2 regions of the Cupriavidus sp. D39 genome follow, and region 1 is predicted to be linked to the other one. Evidence: predicted binding sites of a transcription regulator. Region 1 holds the regulator's gene; the other holds the start of a gene.
What was found. Region 1 encodes NrdR, which represses ribonucleotide reductase genes. Its sites were predicted from a motif close to CACNANATNTNGTG; they were not measured.

Region 1 (6,958 bases):
CCTCGGCGCGGGCCTTGGCGTCGGCTTCCTTGCGCTCGCGCTCAGCCTGCTCCTTGCGCTGCTCCTGCAAGGCGGCCTGCTTGCGCGCGTCTTCCTTGCGCTGGGCTTCCTTCTTCAGGTCGTCCTTCTTCTGTTCTTCGCGGCGCTGCTCTTCGCGGCGCAAGTCGTCCTTGCGCTGGGCGTCCTTGCGGGCGGCCTCCTTGCGGGCGGCTTCCTGCCTGTCGGCTTCCTGGCGCGCGCGCAGGTCGGCCTGCTGGCGCGCCTCTTCGCGGGCGGCGGCCTCGGCCTGGCGGCGCTTTTGCTGCTGGAGGGCGATCTCGGCGTCCTCTTCCGCACGGGACCTCACCGCTGGCGCGGGGGTGCGGGCCGGGCTTGTACGATAGGCTGGGGTTCGGGCGGCGGCGGGGGCGGGCGCGGGGCGGTAGTTGCCGGGACCTCATCCCAGAGCTCGGCTTCGGCGCCGACCGGGGTGCTGCTCTGCCAGTGCACACCGAAATACAGCACGATGCCCAGCAACAAATGCATGAAAACCGCGAGCAGGAAGGAACGCAGGGTTCCCCGCTCCGGGGCCGGCTGATAAGGATAGGCGGCGGTCTTCATCGCGTGGGGCGCTGCTTACTTGGGCTTGACCATCAGGCCGACGCGCTTCACGCCGTCGGCCTTGAGCACCGACATGACGTCGAGCACGGCCTCGTACCTGACCGAGCGGTCGGCGGCGATCACCACCGGCTGGTCGGGATTCTCGTTCTGGCGCTGATGCACGAAGTCGATCAGGCCCTGCTTGTCGAGCTTGCGCTCGAAGCTGTTGCCAGCGTTATCCTTGCCGCGCGCGGTCAGTGCGCCGTCCTCATGCACGGTCACGACGATGGGAGGCGCCTTTTGCTGCTGGGTGGCGTTGGCCACGCTGGGCAGGTCAACCACGGCGGGGTTCACGATCGGTGCTGCCACCATGAAAATGACGAGCAGCACCAGCATCACGTCGATGTAAGGCACGACGTTGATGTCGGCACTGGCCCGGCGGCGCGAGCCGCCACGGCGCTGTATCGCTGCCATTGCTGGTTCTCCTTGACCGAAGACGTTGGTGGCTTCGGCGCTTTAGCGGGTCTGCCGTTGCAGGATGTTCAGGAACTCTTCCATGAAGCTCTCGAAGCGGATGGCCAGGCGATCGACTTCGGTAGCGTAGCGGTTGTAGGCAATGACCGCCGGAATCGCCGCGAACAGGCCGATGGCGGTGGCGACCAGCGCCTCCGCAATGCCGGGCGCCACTGCGGCAAGCGTTGCCTGCTGCACATTGGACAAACCGCGGAAGGCGTTCATGATCCCCCATACCGTGCCGAACAAGCCGATGTACGGGCTGACCGAACCCACCGAGGCCAGGAACGGAAGATGCGATTCCATCACATCCATCTCGCGCTGGTAGGCCGCGCGCATGGCACGACGGGCGGCGTCGAGCAGCGCGCCGGCGTCGTTGTTGCGCTCGCGCGCTTTCAGGTATTCGCCCATGCCGGACTCGAAGATCCGTTCCAGCGCGCCCGTGTTGTGACGGTTGTTGGCTGCGCTCTGGTAGAGGGCCTGCAGATCACCGCCAGCCCAGAAGTCGCGCTCGAAACCCTCGGTCTGGGTGCGCGCGGCGCGCAGGGAGAAATGCTTGCGGAAGATATATGTCCACGAGAACAGGGACATCACCAGCAGCAGGGCCATGACGGCCTGTGCCAGCACACTGGCGTGCAGCACCAGCGAAATGATCGACAGGTCTTGCGTGACGGTCACGGGATTCATCGAGCGGTCTTGATGGTTGCAAGGACGGGAGCGGGAATGGGAGTCGGGCGAAATGTGCTGCGATCAACACACCCGACCCGGATGGCGCCAGTAGCCAGCAATTGCTCGCCACGCCAGGCTTCCTGGGCGAATTGGACCGACGCCGGGCCAACCCGTTCAATCTGTGTCCGGATCTCAAGCAGGTCGTCCAGACGGGCGGGGGCATTGTAGTCCACCGCCGTGCTTCTGACGATGAAGACGACGCCGGACTCATCGGCCAGCGCTTGCTGTTCGATGCCAAGCGAGCGCAGCCACTCGGTACGGGCGCGCTCGAAGAATTTGAGGTAATTGGCGTAGAACACCACGCCGCCCGCGTCGGTGTCTTCCCAATACACCCGCAAGGCCCACACATTGTTGCTCATGGCCGCGATTGTAGCGGAGAGCCGGCCCGACCCGGTGTAAACCCTTGTCCGACATTACAACACTTACATTGCCTGACAGACAAGGCATTGACTTTCGGCCCCGGGGCCCACCACACCGTCTTGCAGCGAGCCAGCGCCTCGCGTTAAACTGCCGCCAACCATTCCATCTTGCGCGACTGGCGAAGTCAGTGGGCACTACCACGAGGAAGCGCAAAGTTCTCTGGCGCGATGTTTCAAGCGCCTGCCGCTCGCCTGGGCAGCGAATGGGAAGCAGGGTGCGCCCTGCGCCGGATAGCTAACGCGTCCGACGCCGGTCGCCTGTGCCTTCCCCGCGCGCCCTACCCCGAAGCCATTCGGAATTCCCCTTTTTCAGACGAGTTTTCGCCATGTTCGAACGCAGCCGCTATACGATCGACCAGATCGACCCTGAGATTTTCGCCGCCATCCAGAAGGAAGACCAGCGCCAGGAAGAACACATCGAGCTGATCGCCTCGGAAAACTACACCTCGCCGGCCGTGATGGCCGCGCAAGGCTCGCAACTGACCAACAAGTATGCCGAGGGCTATCCCGGCAAGCGCTACTACGGTGGCTGCGAGTACGTCGACGTCGTCGAGCAGCTCGCCATCGACCGCGTCAAGCAACTGTTCGGCGCCGAAGCCGCCAACGTGCAGCCCAACTCCGGCTCGCAAGCCAACCAGGGCGTGTTCTTTGCCGCGCTGAAGCCGGGCGACACCATCATGGGCATGAGCCTGGCCGAAGGCGGCCACCTGACCCACGGCATGGCCCTCAACATGAGCGGCAAGTGGTTCAACGTCGTCAGCTACGGCCTGGACGCCAACGAAGACATCGACTACGACGCGCTGGAAAAGCTGGCCCAGGAAAAGAAGCCCAAGCTGATCATCGCCGGCGCCTCCGCCTTCGCCCTGCGCATCGACTTCGAACGCATCGCCAAGGTAGCCAAGTCCATCGGCGCCTTGTTCATGGTCGACATGGCCCACTACGCCGGCCTGATCGCCGCCGGCGAGTATCCCAACCCGGTACCCCACGCCGACTTCGTCACCACCACCACCCACAAGAGCCTGCGCGGCCCGCGCGGCGGCGTGATCCTGATGAAGGCCGAGCATGAGAAGGCCATCAACTCGGCCATCTTCCCCGGCATCCAGGGTGGCCCCCTGATGCACGTGATCGCCGGCAAGGCAGTCGCGTTCAAGGAAGCCCTGTCGCCCGAGTTCAAGGCCTACCAGCAACAAGTGGTCAAGAACGCCCGCGTGCTGGCCGAGACCCTGATCGAGCGCGGCCTGCGCATCGTCTCCGGCCGCACCGAAAGCCACGTGATGCTGGTCGACCTGCGCGCCATGCAGATCACCGGCAAGGAAGCCGAAAAGGTCCTGGGCGAGGCACACATCACCGTCAACAAGAACGCCATCCCCAACGACCCGGAAAAGCCGTTCGTCACCTCGGGCATCCGCCTGGGCTCGCCGGCCATGACCACCCGCGGCTTCAAGGAAGAAGAAGCCCGCCTGGTGGCCAACCTGGTCGCCGACGTGCTGGAAAACCCGCACGACCTGGCCAACATCGCCAGCGTGCGCGAGCAAGTGGCGGCCCTGACCAAGCGTTTCCCGGTCTACGGCTAAAGCCCCCTGCGCCACCCGCCCATGCGCGGGTGGCCGGCAGCCCGCCGCGGCCCGCCAGCGCCGCCGGCGGGCCTTGCCAACCCGGCCCGGCGCGACACAGAATGACAAGACGCTGCACGCGCAGCACGCGCCCCGGCTCAAACTTCGAGGTGGTCAGGCATGAAATGCCCCTTTGCGCCCATTCCAACACCCAGGTCCTGGACACGCGCATGTCGGAAGAAGGCGATACCGTGCGCCGCCGCCGCCGCTGCGAATCCTGCGACCGACGCTTCACCACCTATGAGCGGATCGAGCTGTTCTTCCCCGCCATCGTCAAGAAAAACGGCTCGCGCGCGGACTACACCCGTGACAAGCTGAAGGACTCGATGCGCCTGGCACTGCGCAAGCGCCCGGTCTCGGCTGAAGCCATCGACGCCTCCATCACCCGCATCGAAGAGAAACTGCTCGCCCTCGGCGAGAAGGAAATCCCCAGCAGCCAGGTCGGGGAACTGGTCATGCGCGAGCTGCGCCGGCTCGACAAGATTGCGTATATCCGGTTTGCTTCGGTGTATCGGAGCTTTGAGGACGTGTCGGAATTCCGCGACGTGCTGGATGAGTTTTCGGCGTCCACCCCGCGAAAGGGGTAGCAAAAGTTACTAAAACGTAATTAAATCAATTCCGCCAGCATCCTGGGCTGCCACTCCAACAAGAAGAACAAGCCCGGACAGAGCAAACAGAAGAAATAGCGAAGTTTTTTTCGGACGAGGGTCAAAATGGGTCAGTCTTGCTGCCGGGGGCAGCCGGCTATGCCATGCTTGGCGCGCCGGCGGCGTTCGCCCGCATCGCTTGCGCGCGCGGCATTTCAAGCGAGATCGCGCCATCGGGCGGCGTCAGGTCATGCCCTCCTGTTCGTCAATCCCTGCAGGAATCACCCTGCAAGATTGCCTCGTTCCCCACTGAACTTCCGGGCCTGACTTCCCGCATTGCCGCCATTCGGCCCGCGCGCGTCGAGAAAGGACTCACCCTGATCGAGCTACTAGTCGCGCTGAGTATTCTGGCGATCCTGGCGGCAGCCGCGACTCCAAGCTTTACCTCGTTCCTGCAACGAGCCCGGCTGCGAACCGAATCGAGCGCACTGGTTTCCGATATGGAACTGGCCCGCAGCGAAGCCGCACGGCGCAACACGCGAGTGACCATATGCCCGACGACCGACGGCTCCACCTGCACCAGCAGCTGGAGCAACCGCCGCATCGTTTTCGTCGACCTCAACACGGATGGCAGCTGGAATTCCGCGACCGAAGAGCTGCTGCGCGTCAGCGACACACCCAGCGCGAACCTCGCATACACAGCCAGCGGCTTCGCCAACCCGGGCATCATCCGCTTCAATAGCTACGGTACGCCGGACGCATTTGCGAACTGGAAGCTCTGCACCAGCCCAGCCAGTGCCAACGGCAATGCCGTGTCGCTATCGGGAAGCGGCCGCCCCATTGTCCAGTCAGTTGCCTGCCCCTGAGCCATGGCACGCCACCCACTCCAGCCTCGCCTCCCCGTTCAGCCAACCAGGCGCCTGGCTGGCTTCACCCTGATAGAGGCCCTGGTCTCGATCGTAGTAATGTCGATCGGGGTGTTGGCACTGGCGCGACTCCAGGCCCAGACCCTGGTCGACGGCAGAAGCGCCTCCATGCGCAACATTGCCACCATGTTGGCATACAACCTCGCCGACCAGGTCAGGAGCAACGAAGCCGCTCAAGCCGCGGGATACTACAATCTTCCTGGCGCAACTCCCACGGCGGCGTGCTACAGCACTGCGGGCTGCACCCCGCAGCAGATGGCGGTCACGAGCTACAAGGTCTGGCTCGACGAAGCGGGCTCCGCGCTGCCCGGCGGCTACGGCACCGTCTGCATCGACTCGACTCCGGGCGATGGAACACCCTCGAATCCCCAGTGCGACAATGCGCCCAACGCACCCTACGCTATCAAGATCTGGTGGCAGGACGACCTGACGCACAGCGGTACGGCAAGCACTACCGCGCCCCCCCAATGTCCCTCTTTGTGACGACATTAGTGCCATGAACGAAAATCGCTCAGGCAAGGTGCGCGTTCCTGCGGGCTTCACGCTGGTCGAATTGATGGTCTCATTGATCATCAGCATGCTATTGATCATTGCCATCGCGTCGCTCTATCTCGGCCAACTGAGGTCCTACGATACCCAGTCAGATTTGTCTCTGGTCCAGGAGAGCGCGCGCGCCATCGGCCAAATGCTTCAACGCGACGCCCGCCAGGCAGGCTACACCGACTATGCCACCCTGAACCGCTTCGGCTCCGCCACCAATATCATCGATGCGGTAAATGACCAGGGCACGAACAGTAGCGATACGCTGTCCTTCCGTTTCTACGGTTCGTCCACGCCGGGCGCGGCAACCGCGGACGGGTCAATCGTCGATTGCACAGGCACCGCGGCCCAGAACGCGACGCTGATCTTCGAGACCTACTCCGTGGTAACCGACGCGACCACCGGCGAACCGTGGCTGCAGTGCAGCGTCAACGGCAACGCCAGTGCGCATGTTCCAGGGGGTCGAGCGATTGCAGGTGTTGTTCGGCGAGGATACCGATGGTGACCTCTCCATCGACCGCTACGTGGCGCCGGGCGTCGCGAATATGGCGAACGTCAGGGCCGCGCTGATTTCGGTCGTGATACGCGGGACCACCCGTTCGAACGTGACGGCCGCATCCGCAACCGTGAATCACTTTGGCACGGTATACGCGCCTGGCGACGTCGCTCCCAGCAATGATACCGGCAGCGTATCGGTGGTGCCTGCGGACGGTCGTCTGCGCAAGCACTTTACCTATTACGTGGCCCTGCGCAATCGATTGAACTAAGGTCAGGCAGATGACGCTGCAAGCCACGAAACGTTGGAACCGAATGACGCAACTTCCTGCGGCCAGGCAGGCAGGCGTGTCACTGGTAGTGGTGTTGCTCTTCCTCGTCATATTGACGCTGGTCGGCGTGTCATCCAGTCTGCTAAGCACGTCCGGCGAACGCATGGCCCGCAACTCGCGCGACCAGAATATCGCTTTGCAGGCCGCGGAAGCTGCGTTGCGCGATGCCCGGATAGATATCACCACGACGCGTGGCATCGCCGGCGCCACCGGTGCCACCGCGAC
Region 2 (6,958 bases), 620 kb from region 1:
GTGTCGGACGTGCTGCAGATGTCGCGCCGCCCGCGCACCGAGCGCACCACGGTGGACCTGAACCAGGCGCTGCCGGATATCGTCGGCCGCTGGCGGCTGGAGATGCGCGCCCGCTCCGCGGACCACGACCCGGTTGGCGCGCGGCGCGTGCCGCGTCCGGCCGAGATCAACGCTAATGCCATCCGGCTCACGGTGGACGTGGCGCGCCCGGTCATCTTCGATGCCTCCCAGTTGCAGCAAGTGCTTGGCAACCTGCTCGACAACGCCTGGCGCTATTGCAGCCGCCTGCCCGGGGCGATCCGCCTGCTGGCTCATGCGCTGGACCAGCACCATGCCGAGCTGATCGTGTGGAACGATGGCGTCGAGGTCTCGCGCGAGCACCAGCGCACCTTGTTCGAGCCCTTCTTTACCAGCAACGCCCAGGGCACCGGCCTCGGGTTGTTCATGGCGCGCGAGCTATGCGGCGCCAACGACGCCCAGGTGCGCTACGGCACGATTTCGATCGACGCGCTGCTAGCGCAGACCGGCATGCTGGCACCCGCCGCACGCGATACACTGCCGGCCAAGGCTTTTGTCCTGACCATGCGCATCGAAGCGCCGGACAGCGCGGGTGGCTGAACCGCACCGGCATGTCCGGCCACCCGATCCGTCTCTCGTTGAGCCGCCCCGATTCCACTTCGCCAGATCGCCAGACGCAGACCCATGCCCCTCAAGACGCCAGGCCCCGACCCGATTCTCGTTATCGACGACGAGGCCGACCTGCGAGAACTGCTCGATATCTCGATCCGCCGCATGGGCCACGATGTGGTGCTGGCCGGCTCGCTGGCCGAGGCGCGCCAGCAGCTCGCCGCGCGCCGCTATAGCTTGGTGCTGACCGACATGCGGCTGGGCGACGGGCTTGGCATCGACATCGTGCGCCAGCTTTCGAGCGCGCCGGAGCGGGTGCCGGTGGCCGTGATCACCGCCTACGGCAGCGCCGACAACGCCGTGGAGGCGCTCAAGGCTGGCGCCTTCGACTACATCGCCAAGCCGGTCTCGCTGGACCAGCTGCGCAGCCTGATCCTGAATGCGCTGGGGCGCCAGCAGCGTGACGGCGCCGAGAGTGGAGAGGGCGGCGAGGGTGGCAGCGGGGCGCAGGAAACCGTGGACCGCGCCGTCAACCTGCTTCCCGGCCATTCGCCCGCCATGCACGAGGTGCGCCGCTCGCTCTCGCGGCTGGCGCGCAGCATGGCGCCGATCGTCATCAGCGGCGAGTCCGGCAGCGGCAAGGAGCGCGCGGCGCGTGCCATCCACGCGGTCAGCGCGCGCGCCGCGCATCCTTTTATCGCGGTCAATTGCGGCGCCATCCCCGAGACCCTGATGGAGTCGGAGTTCTTCGGCCATGTGAAGGGCGCCTTCACCGGGGCCGACGCCGAGCGCGGTGGCTTCTTCCTGGCAGCCAACGGCGGCACGCTGTTGCTCGACGAGGTGGCCGACCTGCCGCTAGCGATGCAGGTCAAGCTGCTGCGCGTGCTGCAGGAGCGGCGCGTGCGCAAGATCGGCGCGAGCCGCGAGGAGAGCGTGGACGTGCGGGTGCTGTGCGCCAGCCACAAGGATCTTGCCGCGATGGTCGCCTCCGGCCAGTTCCGCCAGGATCTGTTCTACCGCCTCAACGTGCTGGCGCTGCGCATGCCCACGCTGCGCGAGCGGCGCGAGGATATCCCGGTGCTGGCCAGCGCCATCCTGGAGCACCTGGCGGTGCGCTATGGCGATCCCCATCCCAAGCGGCTGGCGACGGCTGCGCTGCAGCGGCTGTCGGATTACCCGTTCCCGGGCAATGTGCGCGAGCTGGAAAACCTGCTCGAGCGCGCCTATGCCTTCGCGGAGGGCAATACCATCGAGGTGGGCGACCTGGGCCAGATGGACGCGGGCATGGGCCATTCGGCCATGCCACGCCCGCCCGCGCCGCACGCCTACCTGGCTTCGACGGCCGTGGCCGCCGCGCCGGCGTCGTCCGGCTTGCGGCCCGATTCCATGCAGGCGCTTGCATACGATGCGCGGGCCGAATCCCGGGGCGGCGCGCAGCTCGATCCATTTGCGCAACCCACGGCGCTACGTGCCGCGGAGGTGGCCTGCAGACGCTTGCCGTGCCACCTTCCCGATCGACCTGCCCGGCCGGCTCGAAGCGCTCGAGCGCGACCTGATCTTGCAGGCCCTGCAGCAGACCGGCTTCAACCGTACCGCAGCCGCGCCGCTGCTGGGCCTGAGCTTTCGCCAGCTGCGCTACCGCATCCAGCAGCTTGGCATCCGCGAGGGCCGCGACGACCCGGCCGATGGCGCGGCCGAAACCAGCGAAGCGCTGCGCGACGGGCTGCTGGCGGCGGATGGAGAACGCGATGCCTGATCGCGACAACGGCAAGCTCGCGCCGGCACCCGTGCCCGGGCAAGGGTTGACTCCCGACGCGGCCGGCTGGGTGCCCGCGGCGCGCCAGGTGCCGTCGCCTAACTGCGACGCCCGGCCCGCGCACATGCCGGTGGACCTGGTGGTGATCCACAACATCAGCCTGCCGCCCGGGCAGTTTGGCAGCGGCGATATCGAAGCCTTCTTCCTGAATCGTCTCGACCCGTCCCGCCACCCTTTCTTCGCCACGATTTATCAGGTGCAGGTGTCGGCGCATTTCCTGGTGACGCGGGAGGGGAGCTGGTCCAGTTCGTGTCCTGCCTGGACCGGGCCTGGCACGCGGGCCAGTCCGAGTTCTTCGGCCGGCCTCGCTGCAACGACTTCTCCATCGGCATCGAGGTCGAAGGCAGCGACGACCAGCCGTTCACGTTGGCCCAGTACCACACCACCTCCGCGCTGGTGCGTGCCCTGCTCGGCACCTATCCGGTGCGGGCCGTGGCGGGGCACAGCGATATCGCGCCCGGGCGCAAGACCGATCCGGGGCCATATTTCGACTGGGCGGCCTTCGCCGCTGCCGCCGGCGTGGCTCCCGCGCAACTGCCTTACCGCAAAGACCAGCCCTGAGGCAAGGGCAACAAGCGGGGCCTAGGGGATAGCCGCGATTTGGGGAAAACCCTGATAAAGTCCGCGCCTATCGAACCAGGCAGGTCAATCAAAAAAATTTCGCGTCACGGTGCGGTAACGAACCGTCGGGCGGATTCCCTTGCGTCTCTTGGGCTGGCGGGTATGGCGCAGCGCCGCATGCCGCGCCGGCACTGGAATTCGCGCCAAAAAGCACTTGTCAAGACTGGTGAATCCGCCGGGTTTCACTATACTTAGTCCAGTTTTTCGCATCGACCACTAGATCTAGTGGTGCTTTCGGGAGCCGGCCTAGGTGTGCAGTTACCGCCGCAGCATTGGCTGCGGTCCGCCGAAGGGCCGGCGCATCACAAGAGTCCCAGCAGAATCCAGCAATAGCAGCGCGCCCTTCCGGGTAAGACCGGCCGGCGTGTCTGAGCCTTTTTGCGCATTTTGCCCGGGACTCTTTGTCACTCATAAAACACGGGTCAGAACAGGAGTTCCTCATGCAGACAGCCCAGAACGAACTTTCCACCGGCGCAACCGCCGCCGGTGCAGCAGCGAACGCGCAGTCGAACCCCGCTACTGCCGCCGCTGGCAGCTACCAGGACTACAAGATCATCCGCCGTAACGGCGCCGTCGTGGCGTTCGAGCCGAGCAAGATCTCGGTAGCGGTGACCAAGGCCTTCCTCGCCGTCAACGGCGGGCAGGGCGCCGCTTCGGCGCGTGTGCGCGAAGTGGTCGAGCAAGTGACCCAGAACGTGGTCCGCGCGCTGCTGCGCAGCCGCCCCAACGGCGGCACCTTCCATATCGAAGACGTGCAGGATCACGTCGAGCTGGCGCTGATGCGTTCGAGCGAGCATGAAGTGGCCCGCGCCTACGTGCTGTACCGCGAGAAGCGCACCCAGGAACGCGCCCAGGCCAACGCCCAGGCGGTGGCCCGCGTGCAGGAAGGCGGCGCCACGTTCAACGTGACGGACGCCGGCGTTGCCCGCGTGCTGGACCTGGGCGCGCTGCATGGCCTGATCGACAACGCCTGCTCGGGCCTGGGCGACGCCGTCAGCGCCGAGCCGATCCTCAAGGAAACGCTGAAGAACCTGTACGACGGCGTGCCGATGACCCAGGTCTACGACTCCGCCATCCTGGCCGCGCGTACCCTGATCGAGAAGGACCCGGCCTACAGCCAGGTCACCGCGCGTATCCTGCTGCACACCATCCGCAAGGAAATCCTGGGCGCCGAAGTGACCCAGACCCAGATGGTGTCGCGCTACGCCGACTACTTCCCCAAGTTCATCGCGCGCGGCATCGAAGCCGAGCTGCTGGACGAGAAGCTGGCCACCTATGATCTAGCCCGCCTGGGCGCGGCACTGGACGCCCAGCGCGACTTCCAGTTCAACTACCTGGGCCTGCAGACCCTGTACGATCGCTACTTCCTGCATATCGACGAAGTCCGCATCGAAATGCCGCAGGCCTTCTTCATGCGCGTGGCCATGGGCCTGGCGCTGGGCGAGAAGGACCGCGAAGCCCGTGCCATCGAGTTCTACCAGCTGCTGTCGTCGTTCGACTTCATGTCGTCCACGCCGACCCTGTTCAACTCGGGCACCCGCCGCTCGCAGCTGTCGTCGTGCTACCTGACCACCGTCTCGGACGACCTGGAAGGCATCTACGAAGCGCTCAAGGAAAACGCGCTGCTGTCGAAGTTCGCCGGCGGCCTGGGCAACGACTGGACCAACGTGCGCGCCCTCGGCTCGCACATCAAGGGCACCAATGGCAAGTCGCAAGGCGTGGTGCCGTTCCTGAAGGTGGTGAACGACACCGCCGTGGCGGTCAACCAGGGCGGCAAGCGCAAGGGCGCGGTCTGCGCCTACCTGGAAACCTGGCACCTGGACATCGAGGAATTCCTCGAGCTGCGCAAGAACACTGGCGACGACCGCCGCCGCACCCACGACATGAACACGGCGAACTGGATTCCCGACCTGTTCATGAAGCGCGTGATGGAAGCCGGCGAGTGGACCCTGTTCTCGCCCGCCACCTGCCCGGACCTGCACGACCTGGTCGGCAAGGCTTTCGAAGAGGCCTACCTGGGCTACGAAGCCAAGGCCGCCCGCGGCGAACTGAAGCTGTTCAAGAAGATCCCCGCCATGCAGCTGTGGCGCAAGATGCTGGGCATGCTGTTCGAGACCGGCCATCCCTGGATCACCTTCAAGGATCCGTGCAACATCCGCAGCCCGCAGCAGCACGTGGGCGTGGTGCACAGCTCCAACCTGTGCACGGAAATCACGCTCAACACCAACGAGAGCGAGATCGCCGTTTGCAACCTGGGTTCGGTGAACCTGGTGGCCCACCTGAAGCAACTGGCCGACGGCACCCAGGTGCTCGACCACGCCAAGCTCGAGAAGACCATCCGCACCGCGATGCGCATGCTCGACAACGTGATCGACATCAACTACTACGCGGTTGAGAAGGCACGCAACTCCAACCTGCGCCATCGTCCGGTCGGCATGGGCATCATGGGCTTCCAGGACTGCCTGCACATGCTGCGCCTGCCGTACGCCAGCGACGCCGCCGTGCAGTTCGCCGACACCTCGATGGAAGCGGTGTGCTACTACGCCTACCGCGCCTCCAGCGAGCTGGCGGAAGAACGCGGCCGCTACAGCACCTATGAAGGCTCACTGTGGGATCGTGGCATCCTGCCGCAGGACTCGCTCAAGCTGCTGGCCGAAGAACGCGGCGGCTACCTGGAAGTGGATCACTCCTCGACCATGGACTGGGACAGCCTGCGCGCGCGCATCAAGCAGCACGGCATGCGCAACTCGAACTGCATCGCGATCGCACCCACGGCAACGATCTCGAACATCATCGGCGTGTCGGCCTGCATCGAACCGACCTTCCAGAACCTGTACGTCAAGTCCAACCTGTCGGGCGAGTTCACGGTGGTCAACGACTACCTGGTGCGCGACCTGAAGGCACGCGGCCTGTGGGACGAAGTGATGGTCGCCGACCTGAAGTATTTCGACGGCAAGCTGGCCCGCATCGACCGCATCCCGCAAGACCTGCGCGACATCTACGCAACGGCCTTCGAAGTCGAGCCGAGCTGGCTGGTGGAAGCTGCCAGCCGCCGCCAGAAGTGGATCGACCAGGCTCAGTCGCTGAACATCTACATGGCCGGCGCCTCGGGCAAGAAGCTGGACGACACCTACAAGCTGGCCTGGCTGCGCGGCCTGAAGACCACGTACTACCTGCGCACGATGGCAGCCACCCACGTGGAGAAGTCCACCGTGTCGCGCGGCTCGCTCAACGCCGTGTCGTCGGGTAGCGACGGCGGCATCAGCGCCGCCGGCATCGACCAGGCCGCCGCCTCCGCACCGGCCATGCCGGAAGCCGAAGGCGCGGTCTGCACGATGCGCCCCGGCGACGCCGGTTTCGACGAGTGCGAAGCCTGCCAGTAACTCGCTGCCAGTAAGCCATTACCTGCCGCCATCCTCGCCGCGCCGCCTGCGCGCGGCGAGGACCGCGGCAAACCAAAGCATTCCACGGAGAACCACACCATGCTGAGCTGGGACGACGACGTTCAAGCCACCCCGCAGGCTGCCCCGCAGCCCGCGCCGAATCCCACCGCCACGCCTGCTGCCGCACGCTCTGTCGACCAGCACGGCGTGCTGCCGCCGGCCGCCACGCAACCGGCCGGCACGGGTATCCTCGGCAACCTGCCGGCGTCCGACGCGCCGACGGACCGCCGCGTGAACGCCGCCGACAAGCGCGTCATCAATGGCTCGACCGACGTCAACCAGCTGGTGCCGTTCAAGTACAAATGGGCCTGGGAAAAATACCTGGCCGGCTGCGCCAACCACTGGATGCCGCAGGAAATCAACATGTCGCGCGACATCGCGCTGTGGAAGGACCCGAACGGCCTGACCGAAGACGAGCGCCGCGTGATCAAGCGCAACCTCGGCTTCTTCG

Region 2: OMK73_RS25485 (ribonucleoside-diphosphate reductase subunit alpha) is a predicted target of NrdR. The motif match lies at 3,279-3,292, and genes of this name have one in related genera.

The regions. Positions count from the first base shown of each region.
Region 1 is NZ_JAPNLE010000009.1:2,254,039-2,260,996, forward strand. It holds partial or broken gene tolA (cell envelope integrity protein TolA) at 1-600, opposite strand, end outside; gene tolR (protein TolR) at 616-1,053, opposite strand; gene tolQ (protein TolQ) at 1,096-1,779, opposite strand; gene ybgC (tol-pal system-associated acyl-CoA thioesterase) at 1,776-2,180, opposite strand; ZMP/ZTP riboswitch at 2,343-2,445, shown strand; gene glyA (serine hydroxymethyltransferase) at 2,567-3,814, shown strand; gene nrdR (transcriptional regulator NrdR) at 3,979-4,440, shown strand; gene OMK73_RS22495 (GspH/FimT family pseudopilin) at 4,605-5,306, shown strand; gene pilV (type IV pilus modification protein PilV) at 5,310-5,849, shown strand; gene OMK73_RS22505 (PilW family protein) at 5,863-6,411, shown strand; gene OMK73_RS22510 (PilW family protein) at 6,383-6,673, shown strand; gene OMK73_RS22515 (pilus assembly PilX family protein) at 6,684-6,958, shown strand, end outside.
Region 2 is NZ_JAPNLE010000009.1:2,869,485-2,876,442, reverse strand. It holds gene OMK73_RS25505 (sensor histidine kinase) at 1-618, shown strand, start outside; partial or broken gene OMK73_RS25500 (sigma-54-dependent transcriptional regulator) at 703-2,383, shown strand; partial or broken gene ampD (1,6-anhydro-N-acetylmuramyl-L-alanine amidase AmpD) at 2,376-3,004, shown strand; gene OMK73_RS25485 (ribonucleoside-diphosphate reductase subunit alpha) at 3,505-6,447, shown strand; gene OMK73_RS25480 (ribonucleotide-diphosphate reductase subunit beta) at 6,547-6,958, shown strand, end outside.